Regions from separate parts of the Paraburkholderia sp. PAMB 6770 genome, predicted to be linked through region 2. Evidence: riboswitches for the same ligand, from Rfam matches in the RefSeq annotation. Region 2 holds a riboswitch; the other holds the start of a gene.
What was found. A riboswitch is a leader RNA that binds a small molecule or an ion and turns the genes downstream of it on or off. The one in region 2 is predicted to bind fluoride.
Positions count from the first base shown of each region.

Region 1: another riboswitch for fluoride. It lies ahead of crcB (fluoride efflux transporter CrcB); the one in region 2 lies ahead of AC3AP7_RS19255 (HAD family hydrolase).

Region 1 is NZ_CM173238.1:2,276,090-2,284,054, reverse strand. Features, by position in the region: gene AC3AP7_RS10330 (cupin domain-containing protein) at 1-432, opposite strand, end outside; gene AC3AP7_RS10325 (DUF1479 domain-containing protein) at 528-1,775, shown strand; fluoride riboswitch at 1,854-1,917, shown strand; gene crcB (fluoride efflux transporter CrcB) at 1,979-2,371, shown strand; partial or broken gene AC3AP7_RS10315 (fumarylacetoacetate hydrolase) at 2,427-2,864, opposite strand; gene AC3AP7_RS10310 (DUF4148 domain-containing protein) at 3,148-3,450, shown strand; gene AC3AP7_RS10305 (YbaK/EbsC family protein) at 3,634-4,173, shown strand; gene AC3AP7_RS10300 (hypothetical protein) at 4,292-4,786, opposite strand; gene AC3AP7_RS10295 (hypothetical protein) at 4,770-4,976, shown strand; gene AC3AP7_RS10290 (MFS transporter) at 5,167-6,513, opposite strand; partial or broken gene AC3AP7_RS10285 (class I SAM-dependent methyltransferase) at 6,874-7,077, shown strand; gene AC3AP7_RS10280 (dihydrofolate reductase family protein) at 7,428-7,965, shown strand, end outside.
Region 2 is NZ_CM173239.1:365,326-373,290, forward strand. Features, by position in the region: gene AC3AP7_RS19220 (TetR/AcrR family transcriptional regulator) at 1-457, shown strand, start outside; gene AC3AP7_RS19225 (hypothetical protein) at 602-931, opposite strand; gene AC3AP7_RS19230 (Mov34/MPN/PAD-1 family protein) at 928-1,443, opposite strand; gene AC3AP7_RS19235 (DUF7665 family protein) at 1,400-1,858, opposite strand; gene AC3AP7_RS19240 (hypothetical protein) at 1,869-2,366, opposite strand; gene AC3AP7_RS19245 (MutS-related protein) at 2,716-3,207, shown strand; gene AC3AP7_RS19250 (MutS-related protein) at 3,204-4,757, shown strand; gene AC3AP7_RS19255 (HAD family hydrolase) at 4,940-5,410, opposite strand; fluoride riboswitch at 5,523-5,588, opposite strand; fluoride riboswitch at 5,727-5,794, shown strand; gene AC3AP7_RS19260 (DUF190 domain-containing protein) at 5,967-6,296, shown strand; gene ppa (inorganic diphosphatase) at 6,296-6,832, shown strand; gene eno (phosphopyruvate hydratase) at 6,921-7,965, shown strand, end outside.

The DNA.
Region 1 (7,965 bases), on a different replicon from region 2:
GCGCGGCGCCGGCGACAGCAGCGCATCGAGCCGCTGCGCGGTCCCCGCGCCCACCTCGGGCGCGAACGCGAGCCCGCACGCGGCGCGCCGCAGCAACTTGCGCAGCGCCTCGTATTCCGCGCAGCAGTCGGCGATGCGCCGCGCCCAGTCGCCGTCGAACCAGACGACGACAGCCACCTGCGGCGCGAGCGCGTCGATCGAGCGGTTCGACGACCACGTATGCGGCAAGTCCGGCGGCACGAGCACGAGGTCGTGATGCCCGTAGTGGCCGATCGAATCGCCGATATAGCGCTTGCCGCGGCTGTTCAGCGTGAGCGTCAGCTCGTACTCGGGATGGCGGTGCCACTCGAACGGAATGCGCGGCAGCTTGCGGTGGAACACACGGATCGAGCAGCCGGCGTCCATCGTCACGTGTTCGTACGCGGGTTTCATTGTCTGAATGCGCAAAAAGGCTGTCCGGATTGTATCGCTTCGGATGCGCGCGCGGCGCTAACCTGTGGGCACTTTCACTCACCCGGAGACCGACGTTGGACGCCTTGCACATCGAAGACCTGCCCGCGGCGATTCGCGCCGCGAAGCGCCAGTTGCGGCAGAACCTGCCGCATTATCGCGAGGTATTCCGCGACGTCGAGGACGATATCCGTCGCCAGGCGGCGCACATCGTCGCGCAGCGGCAGCGCGGCGAGGCGGTGATCCCGGAGATCGCCTATGCGGACATCGCCGGCCAGTGCGTGAGCGACGCGGCGATCGCGGCGCTCAGGACGCGCGGCGCGTGCGTCGTGCGCGGCGTGTTCGATGCGTCGCGCGCGGCCGCGTGGGACGACGCGATCGCGCAGTACGTCGACCGCAATCGCCTCGACGAAAAGCTGGCGCGCCGCGCCGAAGACCGCTATTTCGGCAACCTCGCGTCCGGCAAGCCGCAGATCTACGGCATCTACTGGTCGCCGCCGCAGGTGGAGGCCCGCCAGTCGCCCGAACTCACGCTGACGCGCATCTTCCTGAACCGCCTGTGGAAGTGGCAAAGCGAAGGGCGCACGCACTTCGACCCGGACCGCGTGAGCGTGTACGCGGACCGCCTGCGGCGCAGGCCGCCCGGCTCCGCGTCGCTCGGACTGTCCGCGCATTGCGACGGCGGCTCGGTCGAGCGCTGGCTCGACGACGGCTTCCGGCGCGTCTACCGGCACGTGTTCAGCGGCGACTGGCGTCGCTACGACGCGTTCGACGCGGCCTATCGTCCCGCGGCGCGCGAGATCGCGTCGCCCGCCGTGTGCTCGATGTTCCGCACCTTCCAGGGATGGACCGCGCTCACCCCGCAGGGTCCGGGCGACGGCACGCTGCAACTGGTGCCGATGGCGAACGCGATGGTCTATGTGCTGCTGCGTGCGCTGCAGGACGACGTCGCCGACGACGACCTGTGCGGCGCGCGGCCCGGCCGCGCGCTGTCGATCAGTCCGCGCTGGCATGCGCCGCTGCACGACGCGCTATCGTCGATTCCGCCGATGCAGCCAGGCGACGCGGTGTTCTGGCACAGCGACGTGATTCATGCGGTCGAGGACGCGCATCGCGGCGCCGGCTACAGCAACGTGATGTACATTGCGGCCGCGCCGGGCTGCGCGAAGAACGACGCTTATCTGAAGCGTCAGTGGCCGGCTTTCCTGAGCGGCGAGAGCCCGCCGGATTTTCCCGCGGATCACTTCGAAACCGGCTTCAGCGGCCGCGCGGGCGAAGCGGATCTGAGCGCGGCCGGCCGGCGGCAGCTCGGCTGCGACCGGTAGCGGGAGGGGGCAGGGCGTTCCGCGCGCCGTGCGCACGGCGCGCGGAATGCCTTGACGCACGGAGTCGGAATGATAGACTCCGCACCTGGAGATGGCATTCTCCCTTAACCGCTCGTTCCGAGCCGATGATGCCTACAACCCGTCACGCGAGCACGCCTTTGTGCGCGGCTCGCGCCGCACGTGTTTCTTTCTGGGGCATCGTCATGTATCTCTCGATTCTTGCTGTCGCAACGGGCGGCGCATTGGGCTCGTTGCTGCGCTGGGCGCTCGGATTGCGGCTCAACGGCCTGTTTCCCGACCTTCCGCCTGGCACGCTCGCGGCCAATCTCATCGCAGGTTATGTGATCGGCGTCGCGGTCGCGTTCTTCGCGCGGCTGCCGGAGCTGCCGGGCGCGTGGCGGCTGTTCGTCATCACCGGGCTGATGGGCGGTCTGTCGACTTTCTCGACGTTTTCCGCGGAAGTCGTGGCCGATCTGCAGCAGGGCCGCTTCGGCTGGGCGGCGTGCGAGATCGTCGTCCATGTCGGTGCGTCGCTGCTGATGACGACGCTCGGCATCGCGACAGTGAGCGCGGTCGCGCGCGTCGCGCTCGCGTAGCGCGCGTGATGCGTGCGATGCGCATCATGCGTGGCGGCGCCGCACGCGGGCGCGTCTAGCCGGCGATCAGACCGCGCGCCGCGAGGCTGCGGTACAGCGCGCGTACGCCGAAGGTCCACGGTGCGATCCCGGTGGAGAGGCCCACGGTGTTGACGAGCGCGCCGAGCGACGGCGTCGAGATCGTCACGACGTCGCCCAGATGATGCGTGAAGCGGCCGCCTTCGCTGTCGCGGTCCTTGACCGGCGAGAACATCGTGCCGAGAAACAGCATGAAGCCGTCCGGGTACTGGTGATGCGGGCCGCAGGTCTGACTGACGAGCTCGAGCGGATCGCGACTGATCTCGGCCATGTGGCTCACGCCTTCGAGCACGAAGCCGTCCGCGCCTTCGATGCGCAGCGACACGCTCGCCGCGCGCACCGTGTCGAGCGTGAAGGCGTCGTCGAACAGCTGCACGAAAGGTCCGATCGCGCACGAGCCGTTGTTGTCTTTCTCGATAGCCGTCGGGAGCGGCGCATCGCGACGGGCATCGCGCGCATTGCGAGCCGGATCGCGCAGACGCTGTAACGTGCGATGTGCCGCAGCGCCGCCGCCGTTATCGCGCATCGTCGATGCCGCGCGGACCTTAAAAGAATCTTCACCGGCGCGACGCGTGTGCGACAGTCCCGCCCCCCTACGCTAGCCACGCAGTCCTGACCTTTCCCCTGCCGCCGTCCCGCGTCAGACTGCCTCGCACCGTTGATCCGGTGCGAGCGGGACGCCCTGGAGGAAGACATTCATGAAACGCTGCTTCAGATTGATCGTGCCCGCCGCGCTGGCGGTGCTGAGCGCATCGGCGCTCGCTTCGACCACGCTCACGCCCGCCGAGTGCCACGCGTACCCGTTTGCGCCGGCTCACGGCGTGGTGACGCACCGGGACCTGATGCGCGAGCTGACCGAACTGGAGTCGGTCGGTTATCGGCCCGCAATCGACAACTACTCGCCGGACCTCGACGATGCGCGCGCCCGTCTGATCGAAAAATATCGTTCGGATTGCAGATTATCTGGCGATGCGGCCCTGTCGCCGGGACTGGGCAGCTGAGCGTGCGCGCATGCTTCGGCTCCGCCTGCGCCGGATGATCCGCCTGTCCGTCATGTGGCGTGCGACGCCGCGCGCGGCGCGCACGGTCCACGACGGCCGGTTGCCGTGCGGCGTCGCCGTGCACGCTGCACGCTGGCGCACGAGCCGATAAAATAGCGGGCAGTCCTCCATTGCCGGCCCGCCATGCACTCGCACGAATCCGTCCCGCAGCTCGATCTGATCCCCGCCGGCGCGCTCGGCGATCATCTTCCGGCGCATGTGATTGCGCATTTGCCGGCCGAAGGCGTCGCGGTCTTCAGCGTCAGCGACGACGCGTCGGATACCGCCGCCTTCAGTGCGCGCTACGGCTTCGGCCTCGAAGACTGCGCGAACACAATTGTGATCCGCTATCGGAAAGACGGGGCCGAGCAGTACGCTGCCATCGTCACGCTCGGTGCGCTGCGGCTCGACATCAACGGCGCGGTGAAGACGCATCTCGGCGCGCAACGGCTGTCGTTCGCGAAGCGCGAGCTGGCGGTCGAGCAAAGCGGGATGGAGTTTGGCGGGATCACCGCATTTGGCGTGCCGGCCGACTGGCGCATCCTGGTCGACGCGGCCGTGATGGCGCGCCGCCAGGTCGTGATGGGCGCCGGGGTGCGCGTCGCGAAACTGCTGCTCGACCCGGCGTTGCTGCGCGCGCTGGCGAACTGCGAGGTCGCGGCGCTGACGTTGCCGGCGGACTGAACGACGCCGTGCGTTTTCTGGCCGGCGCCTGATCACAGGGTTGGAGTTGCGCGCCGCGTGCGGACGCGCTGCGCCCACACGGAGAGCACCCTAAAACGGTATATACTGTTTATACCGTTTAAGAAAGGGAGCATGTGATGAACGAACCGGGCGTCAGGAAGCCGACCCGCAAGGCCTTCCATTTTCCGAAGAGCGCGTCCGCCGACGGTGCCGACGCCGCGGCCGCCGCACCGCAGGCGGTGCGCGGCCGGGCTGCGGCCCGAGCGAAGCCCCAGGCCGATGCGAAAGCCGACGCGTCCCCGAAGACGAACGCAAAGACAGTCGCAAAGACGAACGCAAAGACGGGCGCAAAGACGGGCGCAAAGGCGAAAGCCGACGCGCGCGTGACGGCGACCCCGGCGCGCAAGCCCCGCGCCGCAGCCGCAGCCGCAGCCGATCCGGCAGCGGTGGAGACGAGCGTTGCGGCACCGGCCCCAGTCGCGGCGGACGGCAAGGCGTCTCGCGCGAGAAAGGACGTCGCAAAGAAAGGCGCGGTGAAGAAGGAAACCGTGAAAAAGAATGCGCCGAAGAAAGACGCATTGAAGAAGGAAAAGGTCGTGCGCGACAGCTTCACGATGCCGAAGTCCGACTATGCGAAGATTGCCATGCTGAAGCAGAAAGGCCTGCAGGCAGGGCTCGAAGTGAAGAAGAGCGAGGTGCTGCGGGCGGGACTGCTGCTGCTCGAACGTGCGTCGAGCGAGGATTTTCTCGCAGCAGTCGCGGCGGTGGAAACCGTCAAGACCGGCCGTCCCGCGAAGGACTAGAGCGCGCATCGGCGCGCACGGGCACGCGTGCCGGTGTCGCGGGCCGGGATCGGGCGGACGGCGCAGCGCCTGTCGTGGTTGTCGTGCGTATGATGTCCGCGCAACCCGCGCAACCCGCGCAACCCGCGCAACCCGCGCAACCCGCGCAACCCGCATGGCCGCGCGGGCAGTCACCTTGCCCGCGGCGCGTTCAGCCGCGCGTGCCGCGCGCGATATCGTCGCCGGCCTGCGGCGGCAGGCGGCGCGTGACCGGAATCGAGGCGAACGAGCACAGGCCGACCACGAGGAACGCGGGCCAGAAATCGCTCCATGCGATCTGGGCATGTCCGTGCAGCGTCTGCGAGAGTTGCAGCACGATTCCGCCGATCGTCACGCCGAGGCCGAGCGACATCTGCTGCACGACGCTGCCGAGGCTCGTGGCGCGGCCCACGTCGCGGCTGTCGATGTCCGCGTAGATCAGCGAGTTCAGGCTGGTGAACTGCAGCGCCGGGAAAAAGCCGCCGAGCAGCACGATGAGCCAGATCCACCACGTCGGCGTGCCGGGGAAGAAGGTGCCGCAGATCGCGATCGAGAGGCCCGACAGCGCCGCGTTGACGATCAGCACCTGGCGAAAGCCGAAGCGGCGCAGCACCGTGGACGCGAGCGTGCGCATGAACATGCCGCCGAAGGCGGACGCGCAGGTGATCAGGCCCGACTCGAACGCCGTTCGTCCGAGCCCTTCCTGCAGCAGCAGCGGCAGCAGGAACGGCAGCGCGCCGAGCCCGATGCGAAACAGCGAACCGCCGAGCACGCTCGCCTGATACGTGGCGACGCGCAGGAAGCGCAGATCGAGCAGCGGCCGCTCGATGCGCAGCGCGTAGGGCACGTAGATCGCGAGCAGCACCGCGCCGAGTCCGCACAGCGCGAGCGCGTTGCCGTTCGATCCGGTCTTGCCGCCCACCAGCGACAGGCCCAGCAGGAACAGCGCCGCGCCGCCGGCCGACAGCACGAAGCCGATCCAGTCGAGCGGCCCCGGATGCGGCTCGCGCGAGTTGGCGATGTGGCGGTTGGTGAGCCAGATGCCGAGCAGCCCCACCGGCACGTTGATGAAGAAGATCAGCCGCCAGTGCAGGTACGTCGTGATGAAGCCGCCGAGCAGCGGCCCCGCGGCCGGCCCGAGCATGGCCGGCACGCTCAGGTAGTTCATCGCGCGGATGAACTCGGACTTCGGCACGACCCGGAAGATGATGATCCGCCCGACGGGCACCATCATCGCACCGCCGACGCCCTGCACGAAGCGCGCAAGCGTGAACGTGACGAGCGAGCCGGACGCCGCGCACAGCAGCGAGCCGGCGACGAAGATGCCGATGGCCGTGCGGAACACCGAGCGCGCGCCGAAGCGGTCCGCGAACCAGCCGCACACGGGGATGAACACGCCGAGTCCGACCACGTAGCTCGTCACCGCGATCTTCAGCGTGACGGGATCGCGCCCGAAGTCGCGCGCCATGGCGGGCAGCGCGGTGACGATCACGTTTCCGTCGACGCTTTCCATGAACATCGCGCACGCGACGATGAGCGGGGGGAGAAGCGCTTTCGGGACGGAGAACATGAGGGCAGTGGCTACGTCAACGCGGCGAAGCTGCGATTATGGCATCGCTCGTGCGATGACGTGTCGCTCGCCGGCGACGGTGCCGACGATTTACGCATCGCGCGCTGCCCGGACAGGCAGCGGCGCCGGACCGGCCGCACTCTGGCACACTTGCCGACACACGGATACCCGGAGGGCGCTGGTGTCGATTCCTGCGAGCGGCACGCAAGGCTACGCGGAGAACGCGCCCGTGCTCATCGGGCAATGGCGGGACATCGCGTTTGCGGAGCACCATCGGTGCATCATGCCGCTCGTTCCGACGGCGCCGTGCTGGCCCTGTCGTTGCGCCACGGCCCGGTTCCGGCGGGCCGGCGGATGTTCGACGTTTCGGCGCAAGAGACCATCGAGCTCGCGAAGGCTCATGGATGGCGAACCGTGTTGAACCTCCAGACCGAATCGTTGCAGCGCGGCAACCGGCGTATGGGCGTGACGTGGAGCCGACTGGCTTTCGTCAAGGAGGGCGCACCGGGCTAGCGTCGAACGACGCGCGCGGCAGGGGCGCGCACGCGTGGCGACGGCAGGATCAGGCATCGCCGAGCGTCGACGAAGACGAACCCGCCAGCACGAACGCCGCGCCGTCGGGCGTCAGCGTCCGTCCCTGTGCGGTCGTGGCAGCGTCGGGGGCGTGACGGGGTGGTAAAGCGGGGGTGGTGAAGCAGGGGTGGTAAAGCGCATCGATCCGGATTGACGGCCTTCATCGAGGTGCGGTAAACGGACGGTCATACCGGCGCGGCTCGGAAACGACGCGCGGTGACGACAGAATCGCTCCCTGCGACGGACGTCGGTGTCCGTCGGTTGCCGGGGCATCCAGACGGAGGCAGACAATGACACGTGTTCGCGTCGCAGGCTTCACCATTTCGCTGGACGGATTCGGCGCCGGTCCGGATCAGGACATCGATCATCCGCTCGGCGTGGGCGGGATGGAACTGCACCAGTGGCTGTTCCCGACACGCACGTTCCAGCGGACCCTGTTCGGGAAGGACGGCGGGACGACCGGCGTCGACGATGATTTTGCCGCCCGTGGCTTTCGGAACGTCGGCGCGTGGATCCTGGGGCGCAACATGTTTGGTCCCGTTCGGGGCGACTGGCCCGACATGAACTGGAAAGGCTGGTGGGGAGACAGTCCCCCGTATCACGTGCCCGTTTTCATCCTGACCCACCATGCCCGGCCGTCGATCGAGATGGAAGGCGGCACGACGTTCCACTTCGTCACCGGCGGCATTCGCGAGGCGCTCGACCGCGCGCGCGAGGCCGCCGGCGCAATGGACGTGCGGATCGGCGGCGGGCCGGACACGATCCGGCAGTATCTGCGCGCGGGGCTCGTCGACGAACTGCATTTCGCGATCGCGCCGGTTTTGCTCG
Region 2 (7,965 bases):
CGACGATAAGGTCGACTTGCTGCGCGCGGTGGCCGAGGCGACCAACGATGCGGTGCTCGGCGCCCAGGCTGACCTTTTTGCGGCCCTCGATACCTGGGACGGACTGGTGTCGTGGGCTCATGCCATCGTTGGCATTCAGGAACAAGGGGGGGGGCCAAGAGGCTGTCCCATCGCAAATCTCCTCGGCCAACTCGGCGAACGAGACGACGGAATCCGTGCCGTCCTCGCAGACGGCTTTGATCGATGGGAAGCACACATCCGGTCAGGCCTCGCTGCGATGGTCGCCTCGGGTGAACTTCGGGCCGGGGCCGATCCGGCATGGTTGGCCACCTCTACTCTTGCCAGTCTCCAGGGCGGGCTCATCCTCGCCCAGGCGCGCCGGAATCCCCGGCCACTTCGCGAAGCGTTAGATGGCGCGCTCGCTCTCATCGCTACCTACCGCACGCGAATTGACTGAAAGCAGGTTCACAACGGTCTACGGACATACGCTCGCCCCGGCCATGCAGCGCTTGAGCGCCGCGTTGTTCGACCTGGCGTACGGTTCCACGACCGATCAAGCCTTGAAACCCTTGCACGTGAGATGCCTACAAGGGGATAACTTTTATCCCGTTTGAGATTGGCATGCCTGCTTTGCTGCATCGTTCCGGTTGACGAGAGGAACGTGGCGGAACGACAAATATCGTGTGCAACGTTGTGGAGACGGACGTGCCGTGGCACCCAAAACCGGCGCAAGCCAATCCTGCCATCCCTTGTTTTCGGTGCAGTTTTTGTGGTCCAGAGTAAACGCCGTGCGCAGAGGTTTCTGGCCGAGATGGACGCGCAGCCGGTAGCGCGAGAACAGCGCCACGGCCTCCTCGGGCGAAGCGACCTCGCCCGAGTCCAAGGCCATCTTGGCCAGCCGGTGCATGGAATCGGCGTTGAAATCGGTCATTGAAAAACTCCAGCATCGGTAAGTCGCAGGAGGCGGCTGACATCGGAACCCGAGTGCGACAGCCACTGGTGGTTGCCTTGGTAGACGTACAGTCCGAGGTCGCGCGGGCGCGGGTTGCCCTTGGCGAACCGTGGCACGATGAGGGCGATGTGCCCCTTCAGGGCGACCATCGGATTCGCGCGGTCAGAACGGCTCTGGCCAGGGCCGAAGGGGTGCGTGTGCACGTCGGCCACGACAGTCATGCCTTGAGTGCGACAGACCTCCCAGAGCTTGGCGAAGCTGTCGGCCTTCAGGGACACGTAGTCGTTGCTGAATGCGTCGGGTTGCAGTTGCTCGTAGGGCACGAACTGCTTCACCACCCGGCCGGCGTCGGTCTTGTGCCCAAGGAGGAAGGCGCCGCTTTCGCGAACGCCGCCGCCTTGCGCGCGCAGGTGCGCCATCGCCTCCGCCCAGAGCGTGGCCGGCACCTCAAGCAGGGGCGCAGGCGTAGTCGCGGCTTTGAAGAAGGTCATGGACCACCTCCAGGTAGTGGCTGATGCCTTTGGCGGGCTTCCAGATGAGCTGCGGGTACTGGGCGAACCAGCAGTCGTGACCGACGATGCTTTCTCGGTCGCAGGGGATGTAGAGCGCATCCCCGAACTTCCAGTTGGGCTTGAAGGCCAGTTGCAGGCGCTCGCCGCCTTGGGGCCACCTGGCGAACGACAGCTTGCTGTTCGTCGACAGGTCCCAAAACGTGCCCGTGGGAGGCGTCGTCGGGAAGCCGCTGCAGTTCAGACGCAGCGTGTATTCGCGCTGGTCGCGGGCGATGACGTTGATGTAGACGAAGGGCCACTCCAGCTTCTTGAATTGCCAGCGGTTGCGGTCTTCGCCCGAGAGAAAGCGTGCCGACGCGAGGTCGGCACGCAGAGATTGCTCATCCGGTGCCATACCTCGCCCCTTAGCCGTTGATACGGTGCGCGGGCACCAGGTCGAAGGTCACCGCGCACTGCGGGCACTTGGTCAGCGTGCCGATGTGGACGTCGACGTCGGGCTGCTCGGTCGTGCCGGCAATCTGCAGGACGTGCTCGGCGATGTCGCCGGGCGCCATGCCCAGCTTTTCGCCGGCCCACAGGCGCACGCGGCCGACGGTGGTCGCCGGGCGGAACTTGTGGTGCACGACCTCGGTGCCGAAGCGGACCTGCACTTCCACTTGCTTGCAGCGGTGGAGGTGGATGCGCACGCCGTGCTCCTTCTTCAGATGCTTGACGTGGGTGTCGCGGCCGGGGGCGTCGTCGTCATCGTCCTCGACCGACAGAGTCAGGTCGGACGCGTCGGTGCCGGTCGGCAGCAGCGCCAGGACGGCGTGCTTCAGCTCGGCGACGGTGGCCTCGTCGTTGATCTCGACGAACTTGATGTCAGAGAAGAACTCCGACTGGATGTAAACACGGGTGGACATTTGTGCTTCCTTTTCCAGCTAGGTGAGCTGCGCGGGATGCGCTGCTCATGCTGGGTAAGTCGCAGGAAGCCCTGGAAATCGGAAGTGCGTGGACCAGCTCGACCTAGGCGGGGCAGTGCAGGAAATGCCTGCACTTCGGGCACTCCCAAGGATTCGGTTTGGCCTCAAAATTGCCAACCATCAGCGCTTGGGCAACCGACACGAGGAAAAAGTCGTCCGGTAGTCGGCCGTACGGGGAAACGGACTCCTCGGTGCCTGTGCTCAGCACGAAGATGCTGCCCTGGAAAGAGTACCGTGGGTATTCGTGGTGTCTGGGCCCAACAATGGCGGAAAGACGACTTTCGCAAGAATGTTCGGACAACTTCATTTCCTTGGTCGGCTCGGATGCCCCGTTCCGGGGAGAAACGCCCGTCTCTATCTCTACGATCGTCTATTCGCGCATTTCGAACGGGAAGAAAACACCCTGGATCTGCGCGGCAAGCTTCAGGACGATCTGATGCGGATGCACGCCATCCTGCAGGCCTGCACGTCCAATAGCATCATCCTGATGAACGAAATTTTCAGCTCGACGACGTTATCTGACGCGCTGTTTCTCTGCCGCAGGATCATCGACGAGATCATGGAGCGCGATGCACTGTGCGTTTGCGTGACGTTCATCGAAGAGCTTTCCCGGTTGGGGACGCAAACCGTGAGCATGGTGAGCGAGATCAATCCCCATAGTCCTTCGGTTCGCACCTTCCGGGTCCTCAGGCATCCCGCGGATGGACGTGCATACGCACTATCCGTTGCCGAGCAATACGGCCTCACGTATGAGCGTATCAGGGAGCGCCTCGCATCATGAAAGCCTATCTTCTTTATGACGCAAAGGATTTTCCGTGGAACCGCAGCGAATTCTGGAACGAACGGACGCTGAACGAGGACCTGGAGATCGACACGCTATACGAGGCGATGGCCGCGGGGGACAAGTATCTGTACGACACGGTGAAGACAGTGGTCCCGCTTGGCCTGAGTGATCCTGGCGACATACTTTATCGGCAGGCGGTTCTCGAGGATTGCATCGACCATGAGGCCGTCGTGAGGCACGTGTATGCGATCGCTGTGGAAGCGCTGGAGGTCGAAAGAAAAAGTTTCTACTGGAGTCTTACGGGTTCGCCAGGCAGCGTGTTGCATGGTGCGAGAGATATGGTTCAGAATTATTTAGGCATGCTTGGCAAATTGCGGAGCGTGGCCGACGACAGCATCGAACACTTTCAGTCGGCCGGCTTCACACGCTTTTACACAATGATCCGCGATGAACTGGACGATCACTATTTTGTCACTATCACGCGTTGTCTGAAGGAACTGAAGTTTAGCGACGGCGTGCTGATCAGCGCCAGGCCGGGATGCGGAAACAAGGGTGAACAGTACGTTCTGCGCAAGCCACACGAGAAGGATCCGAATTTCTTCAGGCGCCTGTTCGCAAAAGGGGCGCCTTCCCGGACATTCCATATCCCGGACAGGGACGAAAATGGGGCGCGGGCGCTAAGCGAACTCGAGGCCCGCGGCATCAATCATGTTGCTAATGCGCTGGCGCAGTCCGCCGACCATATCAAGAGCTTCTTTTTCATGCTTCGGGCGGAACTGGGCTTTTACATCGGATGCCTGAATATGCGCAATGAACTGCTGCGCCGGGGAATGCCGGTCTGCTTTCCCGTGCCTCGCGTAGCATGGGAGCGCAGGCATCGCTATCAGCAGCTCTACGATGTCAGCCTCGCCTTGCGGCTGGATCGGCCCCCGGTGGGCAACGATGCGGACGCAGATGCCAAAGAACTCATCGTGGTAACAGGCGCGAACCAGGGGGGGAAGTCGACTTTTCTGCGCAGTATCGGCCTTGCCCAGATTCTCCTCCAGGCTGGCATGTTCGTCGGCGCGGACGAATTCGAAGCGAATGTGGCAATGGCGATTTTTACGCATTACAAGCGCGAGGAGGACTCGACGATGCGAGGCGGCAAGTTCGACGAAGAACTGAAGCGGATGAGCGAGATCGTCGATCACCTGGTCGAGAATGGCCTTTTTCTATCGAACGAGTCGTTTGCGTCGACGAACGAACGGGAAGGTTCGCAGGTCGGCAGGCAAATCGTGGACGCGTTGCTCGATCACCGCGTCAAGGTCATTCTCGTGACGCACCTTTTCACGCTAGCGAACGGTTTGCACGAGGCGGGCGGACACGCGAAAACGTTCCTGCGTGCCGAAAGGCGCGACGACGGCGTGCGGACGTTCAGGCTCGTGGAAGCGGAGCCGCTGCAGACCAGTTTCGGGCTCGATTTGTACCGGGAGATCTTTCGCGAGGCGCCACGCGCCGACCATGAGACCGTAAAACAAGATGTGCTGTCCGGGGTCGGCGAGACCTGAGATCCGTGCGCGATTGCACCCCGCGATACGGCGGGATGTTTCGACACGCGGCCGCCCGGACCGTGGGTCCGCCTCACACCTGACGGGTTCGGCGAGAGCGGACATTGCGATGATCACGTCAAACGAGGCGGGAACGTCGTTGCCCGCGCCAATGCCGTTATAGTCGGTTGCGGTTTCTCCCGTTAGCTTCGCAGCGTTGCAACCAGTCGTTTGGGATGCTGCAGAAGTCCCAGCCCATCCACTGCATGACGCACGACGACATCGGCTGCCTTGAGGGCCTCGGTCGCTAGTCCTTCGGTGCCGAGCACCGCGATGCCCAGTGCTGCCTGGTCGAGCATCAACGCGTCGTTGCGTCCATTGCCGATCGCGGCGACCCGGTCGGGGCCCAGGCGCCGGATGTATTCCCCTTTTGCTCGTGCTTGCCCAGCTGCCGGCAGGCAGACGACGTCCACGGGGCAGTTGCGCAGATGATCGTGCACGTCGCCGTAGGTGTTACCTGTCACTACATGAACGTCGAGCCTGGTCGCGAGCACGGCGAGGCGTGACTCGACGCCATCGAGCAGGCGACCATCGACGGCGAGCGTTCCGTTGAAATCGAGGACGACATGCGCGAGGTTCAGGGTACGAAACCCCGGAATATCTATCACGATCATCCGTGTCTCCTTGTGCGCCACGCGGCAAATGGGCCAGCATGGCGGGCTGGCGACGGCACATGTCATCGGAGCAGGGGAAGCGAAATGCGCAACGGCGCAGCCCGATCTCCGGACGGCTGCAGGCGTCATCAGCCGGGGGAGCGGCAGTTGAAGGAGGAATGCCATCTCCAGAATGCTCGCTTTCACTGTAGGCAAATGACGAAAGCAGCGCAATCGGTTTTCGGGCGAATCCGATGAGATGTGCGCGTGCGCTCATGTGCTGCTTCCCGCTTCCCGCTTCCGCATGCAGTGGCGCGCGCAAATCCAGCGTGCTACACTGAAAACAGGAGATGGCATTCCTCCTTCAACCGCCGGTTCGATCCGGCTAATGATGCCTACGAGTTCCTGGGTCAGGAGGTCGTGGGCATTGCCAAAGCGTCCTGCTGCCCAGATTTGTCAATCTGCAAATCTGGATTTCCATGCGATTCATTCCTTATCCGCCGGCGTCGGTTCGCGACACGTCGGCTCGTCCGCGTTTTGTGACCGGAAGACCCGTAGCCGTGGCGCGGAGGCTGCCATGAAGGGGAGCCAGCTTACTGTTTACGCGGCGAACCACAGCCAGCGCGTCAGGCATATGTCGGTGGTCGACTGGATCCTTGACGAATCGAAGCGGGCCGGGATTCAGGGTGCGACGGTCGTCGAGATTGCCGAGGGGATCGACGCGAGAGGCAAGTACCACGCGGCGCGCTTCTTCGAACTGGACGACCAGCCAGTCTGCGTGACCGTCATTGCCGAGGATGCACGGATCGATGTGCTCCTCCAGCAGCTTCGCGGTGGCGGTATTCGTCTGTTCTACACACGAGGCGCCATCGAGTACGACACGTTAGGCGCTGAGGGAGGCACGTGATGAACTTCAACGACATTCCCGCCGGCGAGAACGCGCCGCTCGACGTCAACGCGATCATTGAAATTCCTGCCCAAAGCGAACCGGTGAAGTACGAGGCGGACAAAAAATATGGATTGCTAAGGGTTGACCGGATCATGGGGGCCGGGATGCGCTACCCGCAGAACTATGGCTTCATTCCGGGAACGCTTGCGCGCGACGGCGATCCGCTCGACATCATCGTGATCACGCCGTTTCCGCTGTCATCCCTCGCGCTGATTCAATGCCGCCCGGTCGGTTTGCTGAACATGACCGACCAGGCAGGGCCTGACGAGAAGGTGATTGCAGTGCCTGTCGATTGCGTGTGTGCCGAGACCCGCCATATCCGCGAATTGTCCGACGTCACGGCGCACACGCTGGACCAGATTCAGTTCTTCTTTGAAAACTACAAGAAGCTCGAGGCCGGGAAGTGGGTCCGGTTCGAGGGCTGGGCCAATACCGACGCGGCCCACGACGCGATCCGGCGCGCTAGCAATGCATTTTCCGAAGCGCATGTGTGAGACGGGCCCCCGCTGGCCGTCACTATTGCAACACGCCTGACCGTTTCGCGTTCCGGGCGCGACGGCCAGGTGCACCGGGAGAACGACGATGGGTACATCCGCATTGATTGAAAGCGTTGTTGGCGACGAGATTCTGGATTCCAGGGGCAACCCGACGGTGGCGGTGACCGTGACGTTGTCGAACGGCGTGGCCGCGACGGCAGCGGTCCCGTCGGGCGCGTCGACCGGGGAGTTCGAGGCCGTCGAATTGCGCGATCACGATCCGCACCGCTTCGGGGGAAAAGGGGTGCTGAAGGCAGTCGAACACGTCGACAAGGACATCGCGTGGGTGCTGAGCGGGATGCGCGTTGACGACCAGCGTGCGATCGACGAAAAGCTGATCGAAGCTGACGGCACCGAGTTCAAGAGCCGGCTCGGCGCCAATGCGATCCTGGGAGCATCACTCGCGTGCGCGAAGGCTGGGGCGCGGAATAGCGGACTTCCGCTGTTTCGCTATCTCGGTGGAAGCAACGTCCACGTGCTCCCCGTCCCGATGTTCAACGTGCTCAACGGCGGCAAGCACGGGCACGACGGGCCCGATATCCAGGAGTTCAAGCTCGTGCCGCTGGGTGCGCCCACGTTTCGCGAAGCGTTGCGCTATGGTGCCGAAACGTACCACGCGCTGGGCGCCGTCCTCGCGGAGGCCGGAGCGTCGACCAACGTGGGCGACGAGGGCGGCTACGTCCCTCGATTGCCGTCAAACGCCGCGGCGATGGAAGTCATCATGCGAGCGATCGAGCGGGCGGGCTACCGCCCCGGCGAGGACATCGCGATCGGGCTCGATCCGGCAGCGAGTTCTTTCTACGAAGGCGGCCGGTATCACCTGAGCCGCGACGGTCTCGCGCTTACCTCGCAGGAGATGATCGCTTACTGGAGCGATTGGCTCGACCGCTATCCGCTGGTGTCGCTGGAAGATCCGCTTGCCGACACGGACTGGTCGGGATTTGCCGCATTGACCGATGCACTGGGCAAGCGGGTGCAGGTCGTCGGCGATGACCTGTTCGTGACCAACCGCAGGTTTCTGCAGCGCGGTATCGACGAGGGCTGCTGCAACAGCATTCTGATCAAGCTGAACCAGATCGGGACAGTGACGG